DNA from 2 places in the Brevibacillus sp. BD137 genome. Region 2 is predicted to be linked to the other one. Evidence: a T-box and tRNA genes for the amino acid it is inferred to sense, from the RefSeq annotation. Region 2 holds a T-box; the other holds one or more tRNA genes.
The links. A T-box is a leader RNA that pairs with one kind of tRNA and senses whether it is charged. The one in region 2 lies ahead of ODZ53_RS15415 (valine--tRNA ligase), so its partner is inferred to be a tRNA-Val.
Positions count from the first base shown of each region.

Region 1: it encodes a tRNA-Val, which carries the amino acid that the T-box ahead of ODZ53_RS15415 (valine--tRNA ligase) is inferred to sense. The anticodon was not compared.

Region 1 covers NZ_JAOTNO010000001.1:674,103-681,468, reverse strand. Annotated here, with positions in the region: gene ODZ53_RS03340 (DUF3995 domain-containing protein) at 1-76, opposite strand, end outside; gene ODZ53_RS03335 (TetR/AcrR family transcriptional regulator) at 191-706, opposite strand; gene ODZ53_RS03330 (NAD(P)-dependent oxidoreductase) at 906-1,805, shown strand; gene ODZ53_RS03325 (GNAT family N-acetyltransferase) at 1,912-2,367, opposite strand; gene ODZ53_RS03320 (YjcG family protein) at 2,446-2,955, opposite strand; gene ODZ53_RS03315 (hypothetical protein) at 3,101-3,259, shown strand; gene ODZ53_RS03310 (alpha/beta hydrolase) at 3,262-3,966, opposite strand; gene ODZ53_RS03305 (phosphatidylglycerophosphatase A family protein) at 4,144-4,683, shown strand; tRNA gene ODZ53_RS03300 (tRNA-Ile) at 5,097-5,173, shown strand; tRNA gene ODZ53_RS03295 (tRNA-Val) at 5,199-5,274, shown strand; partial or broken gene ODZ53_RS03290 (Arm DNA-binding domain-containing protein) at 5,597-5,704, opposite strand; gene ODZ53_RS03285 (DUF4177 domain-containing protein) at 6,136-6,333, shown strand; gene ODZ53_RS03280 (hypothetical protein) at 6,363-6,977, shown strand; gene ODZ53_RS03275 (hypothetical protein) at 7,041-7,250, shown strand.
Region 2 covers NZ_JAOTNO010000006.1:110,347-117,712, reverse strand. Annotated here, with positions in the region: gene ODZ53_RS15430 (PP2C family protein-serine/threonine phosphatase) at 136-1,338, shown strand; gene ODZ53_RS15425 (ATP-binding protein) at 1,366-2,604, shown strand; gene ODZ53_RS15420 (STAS domain-containing protein) at 2,712-3,038, shown strand; T-box leader at 3,097-3,338, shown strand; gene ODZ53_RS15415 (valine--tRNA ligase) at 3,396-6,068, shown strand; gene ODZ53_RS15410 (bifunctional folylpolyglutamate synthase/dihydrofolate synthase) at 6,112-7,366, shown strand, end outside.

The sequences.
Region 1 (7,366 bases), on a different contig from region 2:
CGAAGGCCCAGTAAAAATGTAGCAAGGACACGATGACCAAGAAGATAGCAGATGAGATGGGGAAAACATGCGTCATGGAAATGCCTCCTATTGATTTGTAAGGTCTTCACGAAAGATACGCACTCGTATGTTTTGGGTAAAAAAACCCCTGCACGAGACAATCTGTCAGGCAGAAAGGGGGAAGTGGGAATCAAATCCAAGTCATAAAATGTTGCAAGGGTGCGGACATATCAAAAGGCGTTTCCAGCTCTCGGCGAACGAGCCAACCAATATAGAGGAGGTACGCGAGTTGAGCGCGTGCCTTTGCATCAGCCGGAGCCAGCCCTTTTTTCTCATACAGGGAGGCTACGAAGCCGATTCTGCGTTGCTCGATTTCCACGAGACGTTTGGAAAGGGCAGGATGTTGTTTCGCCCAATTGTAGATAGCGGCTTCGGTTTTTCGCTCGCTGCTAAAAACGCTCGACAAAAGCTGTTCCAACGAGATGCTGTCCGAGTGTGGCGCTCGAATGATCCGCTCGGTCGCATGCTCCTCCCAATAATCGATCATGGAGTCTAACAGTGCTTGACGATCTAGAAAGTGATGATAAAAGCTCCCCTTGCTGATCTTCAGTTTTCTGGCGAGAGGCTCCACACGAACAGCGTCAATGCCTGCTTCAGCCAACATATCGAGCCCCGCCCGAATCCAATCTTCACGTACGTATTGCATAGTTCACCTCAAAAGATACGGTATCGTATGTTTCTGATTCCATGTTATTCCACTGGGTGTGAAGTGTCAAGAAGAGTTGTATTTTGTATTGACATTCACACTAGTGTAAAGCTTTAGAATCGCAATCAAGAGCGATAGACCTTGCATGAAGTGCTGGATCTTCTCGCTTAGAAAAATAAAACGAATGGAGTGTCGACCTATGAATTCAGCATCAATTCCTGAGTCTGTAACTGTTATTGGCCTTGGCAATATGGGAGTAGCACTCGCGGATGCTTTTCTAAAAGGCAGTCACCCAACGACTGTCTGGAATCGTTCAGCAGATAAAGCCAAAGGTCTGGTTGAGAAGGGAGCAGTACTGGCGGGTAGTGCAGCAGAGGCAATCGCGGCAAGCAACTTGGTCGTTGTTTGCTTATCAACCTACAAAGTCATGCAAGAGCTGCTTGCGCCCTTGGAAAATGAATTATCAGGTCGTGTCATCGTCAACCTCACTACCGGAACACCGGAGGATGCACGCAAGACAGCCAATTGGGTGAGCGAGCACGGTGGGCAATATCTGGATGGAGCGATTATGGCTATCCCTCAAATGATCGGACTGCCCGAGACACTCATTTTCTACGGTGGGTCGAAGGCTCTATTTGAAGCATATGAACCGACATTGAAACTGTTGGGAGGTAACGCTGCCTATCTCGGTGAAGACTATGGTGTTCCGTTGATCTATGATTTGTCGCTGCTTACCATGATGTATGGGGCTTGGTATGGCTCCATGCATGCACATGCCCTATTAAGTACGGCAAACATAACAGGAACAGAGTTTCTTCCATACGCAACCAACTGGGTAAATCACTTGATTGCCCCGCTCTTAACAGATCCGGTTGCCGCACGTGCACGTGATGAAGGAAACTTCACGACAGATGTATCCAATTTGAATACGAACAAACTAGGACTTGAACACATCATCCATGCCAGCAAGGAACAGGGAATCCCTGTTGAGTGGTTGATGCCATTGCTAACATTGGCCACACAGAAAGTAACAGAGGGCTACGGTGCTGACTCTTTTGATCGCGTCATTGAGGCCATCCGGAAACCGCTGGTGAAATAATTCTTTTCTCTCGGGCAAATGAAAAACAACCTTGTTTCGCATGCTGATCATAGCGAAAACGAGGTTGTTTTTCTGAATGAGGGAATGGAGCTACACGCAGCTTCTCTTATTCGCGAATGGATTTGACCATCGCAATATGCTCGATACCTGCATCGTCAAATAAGTCGCCAAAAGGTTCATAGCCGAGCTTTTCATAAAACCGTTGGGCTTGCGTCTGTGCATTCAGCTTCAGGCTGTCATACCCGTGTTGCTTGGACAGTTCTTCCATCTCAAGCATGATTTGGCGGCCCAGCCCGGTGCCTCGTTCTGTTTTGGCAACCGCCACCCGTTCGATTTTTCCCACTCCAGGTGCGTAGGTGCGGATACGGCTAGCGCCCACTGGCTTTCCATCGCGGTAGGCCACAAAATGAATCGTCCCGCCATCAAGGGTGTCATGCTCATCGATTTCCAATTCTTCTGGTACTTCCTGTTCCTCGATGAAAACGATTCGTCGTACCGACAGGGCATCCGCCAATTCTTGTTCCGTGGTGACTCTTTGGATCTGGTAGGTTTGCAGGTTCATCGGTATTCGTCCTTTTTTAGAAAATATCCCTCCCTACGATGGATACGCAGGGAGGGTTGGTGGTTGAGGATAGGGTGTTTATTTTTTGAGAAGGAAAGTCTGGTAAACGCTCCAGATGCCATCCTCAAGCTGATAAACCAAGTGGAAGCGATCAATTTCGCTGTTCAGGTCAATTTTTGCCATGCTTAGTTGACCGGTTACATCACGCAGCTCATCGTCGGACAGGTCGCGCCCGATGGTCAGATGCGGTACGTATGCGTAGGTTTCTTTTTCATTCACACACTGATTGGCAATCTTTTGATGCAGTTCGTTAAATGGTTCTTTGTTTTGCACAGCCAAATAGATCACGTTGGTGGTAGGGTGGAAAGAAGATACCCGATGGAAATGAGCCGAAAAGCTGTCAGTAGAGGAGGCAACCTGCTCCAGATGGCTCACCAGCTCAGGCAGCTTGGCTTCGTCCAGCTCAAAGGCTTCCTTCAAACGGATATACGGAGGAACCAAAGCATAGCCCGGGTCATAACGTTTCCGGTAAGAGTTGGCTACTTCTTGCACCTTGCTAGATGGGAATATTACGATACTGTACATCATCAGAACCACTCCTCCTTACTATCTATCATGCTCTACAAGATATTATTTTAACAGAAAATTCTTCATTTGTGTAATGTTAAGCGTGGGTCCGTATATTCCTTGTGCCAAAGGAAAGACTGTGTAGTGCAAGGAGGTGCCGCATGGCATGCATACGGCTATGATGATCACATTCATTTTTCTCGTCCTGCTTCTACTGTCTGTGCTGACCTTCACGATCTTGACTGCGATACGAAAAGGAGAATTCGAAGAGGCTCTCGTATCGACGATCAAGGATGAAGGCCCACAAGAAGAACAGCCACGGTAAGTTTACCCGTAAAGCGTCTTTAGCATACGCGGTAGATTGCGCTGCCAGTGGCCCCACGTATGGTCACCCTCAAACGTTTCATAAATGAGGGTGGCTTTTTTCGTGCCCAAAATCTCGCGCAGTTCCTCATTGGCCGCAAGAAGATTCAATGTGCCACGCCCCGTGCTTACTTCCGTTTCCTCCGTCCCGATTTCCATATAAATGGTTTGCGGAACGGAAAAGTCAGCGTCAGCTACCAAACGATTTAGTTTTGCGTCCATGGCAATCGACTGGCAGGCAACTTGTCCAAACGTATGTGGATAGTTAAGCGCAGTGAACAGAGAGACAACCCCGCCCAAAGATTCGCCAAGAAGTGTTCGTGCGTTTCCCAAAGGATGTGTGGAGTAATGCGTATCGACATAGCTCACGACTTCTTCAGCGAGGAAGCGGCGGTAGGCCATGTGCTCCTTGCCATCCGGATGATAACGGTCGTTCCGTTTGCTTTTCTCGACAGGGAGAAAGACAGCGATGATATCAGGCAATTCTTTGTCCCCATTTAATTGATCCAGCAAAGAAGCCATTCTACCCATCGCCAAGTAATCTTCCCCGTCCTGTACGTAGAGGACTGGATACGAGTAGAGTGGCGAGTAGCGTTGGGGTGTGTAGACAATCAGCTTTTCCGGCGTCCCCAAATGCCGGCTTTCCAAGATGATTTCCTCAAGGGCCACTGCGTTGTCCTCCTTATTGGGATATTCCTGTTCATTATTATACAGGAGCGAGCGGGCATGCCCAATAGTTTGGGTGCAGAGTCCGGCTTTGGGCGAAAGATTGTCGCAATTTGGTTCGTGTGTGATACTATGGTAGGAAACGACTTCACTCGATTTGTGGAAGGGGTTGTCTCTTATATGAAGAAGCAAGTACACAGCATCGAAGTCAGAAACGCTGCTCTCGCACGTTTGGCAGAACGCGGAGTGACGTTGGATGATATCGCAGAGATCGTCTATCTCATGCAGTCGCCTTACCATCCAGATCTCACAATGGCGCAGTGCATCGAGAGCGTAAAAGCGGTCTTGGAAAAAAGAGAAATGCAGCACGCCATCCTGGTTGGCGTTGAGTTGGATACGTTAGCAGAGAAAGGCCTCTTGTCCGAGCCGCTCCAATCCATCATTGCGTCAGATGAAGGACTATTCGGATGCGACGAAACATTGGCGCTAGGCTCCGTATTTGGATATGGAAGTATCGCAGTGACCACCTTTGGGCATTTGGATAAGCACAAGGTCGGGGTGATTAAAAGGCTGGATACCAAGTCGGGAGAGGGACGTGTTCACACGTTTTTGGACGACCTCGTGGCGAGTGTGGCAGCTAATGCGTCTAGCCGCATGGCCCATCGGATGAGAGATGAGCAGGAGGCCGAGTTGGCACGAAGTGAGGCGTCGAAGCAATAGAAAGCCGAGCTGCGTGTCGAGGCGAAAGCGAAAGGGACGGAGCAGGCGGGTTAGGTTTGGGATGAGGGTGTTTGCTTCAATCGTTACCTAATTATCTTGTTTGTTCTTGTTAGCTTTATTGGATCTTTTTTGTCTGGCAGAGTCAATTCTCCACTGGTGAAGCTCATATGCTTGATGCAGCCATGTAAGAAGTGATGCGATCAGGTAGGTGATCTCCCTGTTTTGTAGGGGGGATGTGGGCAGCAGCGGTGGGGAATGGCTTTTTACAAGGGGAAAACAAGCCTGATTTCACTGGGTTTCTTAGTGTTCTTTTGGTACGAGTGAAAATTTTTACAAGAAATTATTCATTTCCTCTTGAAATCCATTTTACGATGCTGTATAGTAATAAATGTGATCGACGTCCGATACGATTCGGGCCCTTAGCTCAGTTGGTCAGAGCGGTCGGCTCATAACCGATTGGTCGTAGGTTCGAGTCCTACAGGGCCCACCATTAAACGATCACACATATATCCCATGATCCGGTAGCTCAGTTGGGAGAGCACCATCTTGACAGGGTGGGGGTCGCTGGTTCGAACCCAGTCCGGATCACCATATGAATTGATAGTAAAAACCCTTATCCAATAAGGGTTTTTTGTTGTTTTATGCCCTGATCAACAAGAGCAACAACGTTTTTTGATACCATCTGCCAACGTTCAGCTTTATTAAGAGAGACTTTTATGATGGTGTATATTTTTTGCATTGTTGAACCAGCATATTATTTTTATCAAGATCCAACATGAATTTCTCAACACGTTGAGGTGAAATTTTTGATATTTCTAGATCGCCCAATGCGGGAATGATATGCAAACACGTACCCAGTCGCTATAACTTTTCCATGTACTTTCTCAACGCTGATCTGTTTGAATCAAGCCAATCAGTAAGCTAGTAAATCTGCCAATGCTTGTTGAGCTTCTTTCTTGGTTTTAAATCTCTTCTTCTTTCTTGTCCTCTCCCCATTCTCATCTACTTCTAATGTTGCTTCGTAGTACCAAGAATCCCTTTGCTTGTCCTATTTGACAAAACCAGTCTCCAATAATATCAGTCCTTTAAAGTTAGTAAGTTTCGGGGTCATTACCTGTTTGATGTTATTAATTCTAAGTTGTCTTTCCACCCATTCTTTTTCCTTTAAGTATAGGGGGGAGTCATGCCATTTTTATCTCAATACAAAAGGATACTAACTTTGTTGGGTTAATGTCCTTTTGTATTGGTTGTGTGACAGTCCATATAGCTCGTGAACAGTGTCCATAAAATGAAGAGTAAATACTATATCGTGAAACAGTAAAACTGACCTAAAAACACCCAGCTACAGTCGCGGTAATGGTTCGAATGGTATAGAAATATTTGGTATAATTAGAAGTGCTGGATTCGTATAAAAGATGGTTTTGATCGTAATTCAACATTGGGGTGAGTATTGTGGAAAAATGGGAATATAAAACTCTCAAGTTTCAAACAGGTGGATTCTTCGGAGGAAAATTGAACGCTGAAGGATTTGATGGAATCCTAAATAAGATGGGCAATGAAGGATGGGAACTAGTTTCTTGTTTCGATACAAGCCAAACACAAGGTGTTTCAAGGGACGTCATTACAGTTTTTAAAAGAAAGAAACAATAAAATGAAGTTTTAATTAGGGAGAGTGTTGCATGGATTACCCTTTAGTTGTTGCAGTTATAAAAGAGCCTTATTATCAGATGCCTGATTGGTTGAATACGGATGTGGCTTATACTGAATATGTCAAGTTAACAGGTCAAACTACTAGTGATGAAGTTGATTTGTTTATTGCGATGCTTTTGGGATATAACAATATAGACATTAAGGGTACACCTCATGAAGTGTTAAAGCGAATGTTTGATGAATCAGATGTAGTAATTGGAGGAGGAATCTATTTCGAAAGCAATGATAGGATAATTCCTCCGAGTTGTTGTTCTGGTCTAGAGGCTTGGAGAGATGTGCTAGATAGTGTTATTAACAGGAAAAGCCCTTGGATGGGTCATAATCCAACACCAAGAATGGAATTCGCTGATAATATAGTGCGTGTTTGGTCGGATGATTCTAATGAAGAAGATGTAGACAAGAATGAACTGTACTATATTGATTTTGATTATGTGGAGTTTATTGCAAAGCTAGAAATGGTTGAATCGGACTTAATAGAATTTGCAAGAGTGCCTCTCTTCAATAGATTTTTAGAGTTTGACCTTGCGTTAGCCAATGATGTGGTGAAAAGGTTTGAAAGTTGGTTTATCTTCAAAGGTGACTAAGAGGGGCAGTAAAGAATTGAATAAAACGGTGATTTGAACAGCATATAGTTGTCTGGAGAGAGGATGATTTCATTTCCAATTAATTGGGATTGGGATGGGCTAGAGCCTCGCACAAAGCCAATTGAAAAAAGTGATCCATTATTCAAAGAAAGTCAGAAGGTATTAACTAAAGGCGGTCTTGAGGCAACTGTTGATAAGCAATACAGTAATTTTTTAGAGTTTATATACGCTATTTCTTATGGAAAAATGGTAGAAAATACGCAACGAATGTAAAAGAGTCAAGTTTAGGATTAGTTCCATTCCATCCAAAACCAGAAAAGCCTAAAAAAGATTATGAGGCAATTAGGCAGTGAGTTATTGAGAAGGCAGAAGAACAAAAGAAACGTGTT
Region 2 (7,366 bases):
AGGGAAGGTGTAGGGCAGGAAGGCTAGGACGAAACGAATAAAGGTGATCATAATGTTTTTGAAAATTGCCAAAACCCTTTGCGCAATTCCCGAAAGAAAGAATTATGCTAAAGTGTGTATGGGAGTGGCCCGGGGATGAATCATCAATTGGTCAAACTAATGGAATTAAAACAGAATTATGAGTATCTGGTGATGACCAGCAATGAGCAAAGCAAGCGCCAGGTCAATTACGAGAGTCTTATGCCATTTATAGAAGAGTTGGTCGATACGTGGTTCGTGAAAATGGACAAGCCGTGCTTCCTGTCGATCTCGTTTGAATCGGCTTTAGGTGTTGTTTATTTTCGAATCGAGCGTGGCAACAAAGAGAGCGCAAAAGTGCAGCGCGAAGTAGAGGAGCGCATTGTTGTCTCGGAACAGTGTGATACCGCTCAAACACCGCGTTATGTCCGTTTGTTCGCCCAGAGTAACGTCAACGACCGTGAGCTAAAGGAACTGGAGAAATCTTTTTATGGGTTACTCCTCGTAAACATCCGGGCGTTGATTCTCAGATGTCAACAGGACCAGTCATCAGGACAGCGAGAAATTGAGATGGAGATGAAGCTGGCTAGACGCATGCAGTCGATGCTCATTCCCACAGAAGAATTGCAGTTGACCAGTTTGCGAACAAGAACGGTTTACGCACCAGTCGATTATGTCGGCGGAGATTACATCGATTATCGACAAATTAATGATCGCTACACTTGTTTTATCATTGCGGATGTGTCTGGTCACGGTTTTTTGGCCAGTATTTGGGCAGCGGGGATTAGGATTGCTGTACGGCAGGTGTTGCAGTCCAGCTATTTGCCGGATGAGATTTTGGAAAGACTCAATCAGTTGCTTTATGCAGATTTGGTGAAAACCCGTTCTTACATTACGATGCTGGTTGCTGTCTATGATGAGGTGGAACACAAAATTCGATTTAGCAGGGCAGGACATCCTCAGCCTTTTTATTTGTCCAAATCGAATCCAACCGTATTAGCCTGCAAGGGTGGGGTAGGCCTAGGGCTTTCGCCCGATAGCACGTACCAAATGGAGGAGGTACCCTTAGAAGAAGAGGGTATGCTATTACTCTACACAGATGGTTTGATTGATACAGGGAGAAAAGATGTGTTTCGAGGAAGCAGGCATTGGCTAGAAGAACTAACCTCCTTATTACATATGCCTGGTGACAGTAAGCAGGAGTCGATGGATCGAGTTGAGTCCTACTTAATGGAGATAACACAGCAACGACAACAAACGGATGATATTTCTGTGTTGATTCTTCAATTTGAGCCTGAAGAGAGTATAGCCCTCGTGTAGTTGCGTCAGTGAATAGGAGGATGAACTGTGATTTTGTGTGAGCGTTGTCCGGACAATCCCACTTGTGATAATTGCCTTGTCGCGCTACGTTCTGGCGGTGCAGCGAATAAAGTCGTTCCGCCCCGCACTGTTAAGGTGACGAACCTAGCAACGATGGAATCGTACCAGGCGAAGCTGGTAGCAGTGAGTCGGACGACCATTGGGTTAAGCAGTTCTGATCATGATTTGCACGGACGCATAGAAATAGAGCTCGCCTATGATTTCCGAATTATCGGTAGCGGATTGCGTGGTATAGCAGGTGATCCTTACCACATTATCGATATCGAAAAGGTTTTGCGACGGGAAGATGTCCTGGAGCGATTGCTTCTGGAAGAATTTCACACGTGGCACATGAGTGGCGAATTGGACCCTACAGACGTCTTGTTACATTGGAAGGATCGAGACGACGAGCGGGGGCGATTAATCAAACAAGAGATTCAAAAGCTATCGATACTGCGTCAGATCGAGACCATTTTCCTCTATCTTTACGATGAAGGGGAAGTGCGTCCGCTGGGTGACGCTCGTGCAAGTGTGGAAGTAGAGCGAGAAATGCAACGACTGGTCGAAGAGGCGGCTGGAACGGGCGGACCTGTGAGGGAGCAAATTGTCACCTCGGATGGAACAAAGGTGTTTGATTTATACACATCTGTATTGCCAGATCGGACCTGTGGAATCGCCTTGATTGATGTCACCGCCGTCATTGCAGAAGAACGAAAACGCAAAAGACGGGAATGGGAGATCTACAAAGATATTCTGGGTGTGGTCACAGAAGGTAAGCTGTTGTTGCTTAGTGATGAAGAATTATTTTTCTTGCTTCGGGAAGGGCATAAGCTCCTGGCGATTGATATCCGTTTACCGGAGCAGCTTGCAGAACTACGTAAAATGTTCAAGCAGGCCTTGGAACCACAAGGCATTTCTGATAAACGATTGCTGCAGTTTCTTGTTGCGGTCAACGAAGCTGCTTCGAATACGTTGAAGCACGGAAATGGTGGTGTGGTCACGTTATACTTGTCGAACGACAGGCAGATGTGCCGGGCTGTGATCCATGATGAAGGGCAAGGAATTTTGCTCGAGGATATTCCGCGTGCTACCTTACAGCAAGGATTTTCTACACGCCACTCGCTTGGAGCCGGCTTTCACGTGATCCTGCAATACTGTGATCGTGTATATTTGAGCAGCTCGCTGGCGGGTACAAAGCTTATTTTAGAATGTAACCTTTCGCGTTAAGCAACGATTTCCAAAAAGCCAAATGTTTGCAAGTGAACGAAAATGGGTAATATAGTAAAAGGACGAGCAGATTGGGTGTACCGATACCTATTGAGAGGAGTTTGAGCATGGACTACCGCGCAACAGAGGCGAACGGACAAGCTACATTGTTTTTCGTCGGAGAGTTGGACATGGCTGTAGGAGATCGAGTGGGTGAATTGCTCCAGCAGTATGGAGGGCGAAATCAATCCGTTACCGTCGATTTTCAAGGTGTCTCCTTTGTAGATTCTTCCGGTATTGGAAGCCTGTTTTTTACCACGAAAGAACTGTTGGCCATGGGCAAGCAGGTAGAAATCGTCAATGTCCGAGAAGAAATTCTCGATATTTTGGGCGTTCTCGGTTTTACCGAAGCACTGGGCATTGCAGTTGGAAAAGTGGGCGAAACCCGGGTTTGACGCCAAACAGCGTGATTGTATATAATAGTGAAAGCTAACAATAAGACAACTACATACGATATGAACGATGAGTGGGAAGAGTAAGTCAGGACGCCTTGGCAGAGAGGAGAATCAGTAGCTGCGAGATTCTCTAAGGTCATGAATGGCTGAAGGTCGCCCAGGAGTTTTTTCGGTGAAAGCATGTGCCTAGCCGAGACCGGTTCGCAACCGTTATCTTGTCAGAGTGAACACGCCATAAGCATGACGTTTATCGTGTGTTAACAAAGGTGGTACCGCGAAAATAATCCTTTCGTCCTTTGCGATGAAGGGTTTTTTTATTTTTTGCAAAGCAAGCCATGCTAATAGGAGGAGTCGTACATGTCTACACAGCCAACAACCGACATCGACCAATTGCTGCCGAAAAACTATGATCCAAAAGCAGCAGAGAACAAATGGTATCCGTATTGGATCGAAAAACAATTTTTCAAGGCAGAACGTGACCCGAATAAACGTCCGTTTACGATTGTTATTCCACCGCCGAACGTTACTGGTAAATTGCATTTGGGCCACGCACTGGATACGACTTTGCAAGATATCATTACGCGTACCAAGCGTATGCAAGGCTACAGCGCCTTGTTCTTGCCAGGTATGGACCACGCCGGTATCGCAACCCAAGCGCGGGTAGAGGCTACCTTGCGAGAAGAAGGCATCTCTCGTCATGACCTGGGCCGCGAAAAATTCGTGGAAAAGGTATGGGAGTGGAAGCACATTTACGCTTCTCATATTCGTGAGCAGTGGGAAAAACTCGGTCTTGCTCTGGATTACTCCCGCGAGCGTTTTACCATGGATGAGGGCTTGTCCCAAGCTGTACGCGAAGTATTTGTTCGCTTGTACGAAAAAGGCTTGATCTATCGCGGCAATCGCATCATTAACTGGGACCCTGCTGCTCGCACGGCTTTGTCCGATATTGAAGTAATCTACAAGGAAGTAAAAGGTGCGCTGCATCACATGCGTTACCCATTGGCGGATGGCACCGGTTATATCGAAGTAGCTACAACCCGTCCTGAAACGATGCTAGGTGATACGGCTGTAGCGGTACATCCGGAAGATGAGCGTTACAAAGACATGATCGGCAAAACCGTGATTTTGCCAATCGTAGGACGCGAAATTCCAATCGTAGCAGATGACTACGTTGATCCTGAGTTTGGGTCTGGCGCTGTAAAAATTACGCCAGCACACGATCCGAATGACTTTGAATTGGGTCTTCGTCATCAGTTGCCACAAATCGTTGTCATGGATGAGACGGGCACGATGAACGAGCTGGCCGGTATCTACAAAGGCTTGGATCGCTTTGCATGCCGCAAGCAAATCATCAAAGACTTGACGGAGCAAGGCGTTATGTTCAAGGTTGAGGAGCATATTCATCAGGTTGGACATAGTGAGCGCAGCGATGCAGTCGTAGAACCATACCTTTCTACCCAATGGTTCGTAAAAATGCAGCCATTGGCTGACGAAGCACTGGCTAATGCAAATAGCCCAGAGAGTGTGAAGTTTGTCCCAGAGCGCTTCAAGACGAACTACCTGCGTTGGATTGAAAACATCCGCGACTGGTGCATCTCCCGTCAGCTTTGGTGGGGTCACCGAATTCCTGCATGGTATTGCGGAGATTGTAACGAAACGATTGTATCTCGCGCGGATGTGACTGAGTGCCCAAGCTGCCACAGCCACAAGCTGGAGCAGGACAACGACGTTCTCGATACATGGTTCTCCTCTGGTCTGTGGCCGTTCTCGACGCTGGGCTGGCCAGAAGAATCCGAGGACATGAAGTACTTCTATCCAACGAATGTCCTGGTAACAGGCTACGATATCATCTTCTTCTGGGTAGCTCGTATGATGTTCTCAGGTCTTGAATTTACCGGGAAAAGTCCGTTTGAATCCGTTTTGATCCATGGCATTATTCGCGACTCCGAAGGCCGCAAAATGTCCAAATCACTCGGCAACGGTGTCGATCCGATGGAAGTAATCGAGAAGTACGGAGCGGACGCGCTACGATACACACTGGCGACCGGGAACTCTCCAGGGAATGACCAACGCTTCTATTGGGAAAAGGTGGAGGCAAACCGCAACTTCGCAAACAAGATTTGGAACGCGTCCCGTTTTGCCTTGATGAACCTGACTGACTTCAAATACGAGGAAATCGATTTGAGCGGTGAGCTGTCTACACCAGACAAATGGATTCTCTCCCGCCTACAAGCAACAATTGCAGATGTAACCCGTCTGTCTGATGCATTTGAATTCGGTGAATCTGGCCGTGTGCTTTACAACTTCATTTGGGATGACCTGTGTGACTGGTATATCGAGATGGCGAAGCTGCCATTGTACGGTACCGATGAAGCGGCGAAGAAAACCACCCAATCCGTTCTGGTAACGGTTCTGGATCAAACGCTCAAGCTGTTGCATCCGTTCATGCCGTTCATCACGGAAGAAATTTGGCAGGCATTGCCGCACCAAGGCGAGAGCATCACAGTAGCACCTTGGCCAACCGTTAACGAGCAATGGATGTTTGCAGAAGCAGAAAGCGAAATGAACCAGTTGATGGATATCATCCGCAGCGTGCGCAACATCCGCGCTGAAGTAAACGTACCCATGTCCAAGAAAATTGAGCTCTTGATCAAGCCAAGCGATGCACTGTCCGCTGAGCGACTGACACGCGGTGAGCAGTATCTCACTCGTTTCTGCAACCCTGAGCGTCTGGAAATCAGCCTGGATCTGGCTACGCCTGATAAAGCGATGTCTTCCGTGATCACGGGAGCAGAACTGTTCCTTCCACTGGCGGGCTTGATCGATATCGAGCAAGAGCTGAAGCGCCTGGAAAAAGAAGTGGCGACACTCAACGGCGAAGTGGAGCGCATTGAGAAAAAGCTTAACAATGCTGGATTTATGGCCAAGGCACCTGAAAAAGTAGTCGAAGAGGAAAAAGCGAAGATGGCAGACTACATGGATAAGCGGGATAAGGTGATTGCACGACTTGCTGAATTGAAGGGCGAATGATCCGCCATACCATCGCATATTTTTGAGAATGGAGCATTGTGGTATGCATGCAGAAGAAGGGTTTGTAGAATACACCCAAGCGCTCGACTGGCTGCATGGACTGCTCAGGTTCGGTCAACGGCCGGGGCTTGAGAGAATGCAGTGGGTTTTGGAGCAGGTAGGACATCCTGAGCGGAGAATCCCGTTTATTCATGTGGCTGGCACCAATGGAAAAGGTTCAACCTGCGCATTCCTGACGCAAATGCTGATGGAAGCCGGATATAGTGTAGGTACATTTACCTCCCCCTATTTGGTGGATTTCCGTGAACGCATCCGTTACAACGGCAGCATGATCGCGGAAGAAGATCTATTGCAGCTGGTGAATGAAGTCAAGGTGTGGGTGCAACGATGCGAACAAGAAACAGAGTATGGTTCCCCTACCGAATTTGAAGTGATTACGCTGATCGCCATTCTTTATTTTTCAAGAGTGGCGAGACCAGCGGTAGTCGTTTGGGAAACAGGACTAGGCGGGCGATTGGATTCGACGAACGTCGTCCTTCCGCTTGTTTCGGTCATCACGAATATCGGCATGGACCATACACAAGTGCTGGGAGAAAGCTTGGAAGATATTGCCCGGGAAAAAGCGGGGATTATCAAGCCGGGTGTTCCTGTAGTCACAGGTGAGGTTAGGCCGGAACTTCTCGCGGTTTTTGAGGAGCGCGCGAGACAAATGAAGAGTACGCTATATCATATAGGTGAACATTTCTGGGCAGAGCAGGTAGAGGAGCAGCTGGGTGATCAACAGTTTCGTTACAAAAGCATTCACCGTCGTGCGGAAGCATCCTACCGTCTTACCATGAATGGCATTCACCAAACAACCAATGCAGCCGTTGCTTTAATGACTATCGATGTCCTGCGAAATTACTTCTCTTTCTTGCTGGAGGAAGAAGAAATATCTCGTGGTTTGCAACAAACGCGTTGGCCTGGTCGTCTAGAAGTCATCTCTCCAAGACCAATGGTTATCTTGGATGGGGCACACAATCAGGAAGGAATGGAGGCGCTTGTAAGCAGTCTGGATCGGTTGTTGCCGGACGGAGTACAGTTGCATTTGCTCTTTTCTGGATTGGCAGATAAGCCGCTCGCCAAAATGGCAGAGTCGCTCGCACCAGTTAAGTCAAAAATCAAAAAGCTGCATGTGACAACCTTTGACTTTCCGCGTGCAGCCGAAGCCAATAGCTTACAAGAGTCGTTTTTAGCCGGAGGCTGGGAGCAAGAGTTTCTCGATGCAGTCCCAGACTGGCGGGCGTTTCTCCTTTCTT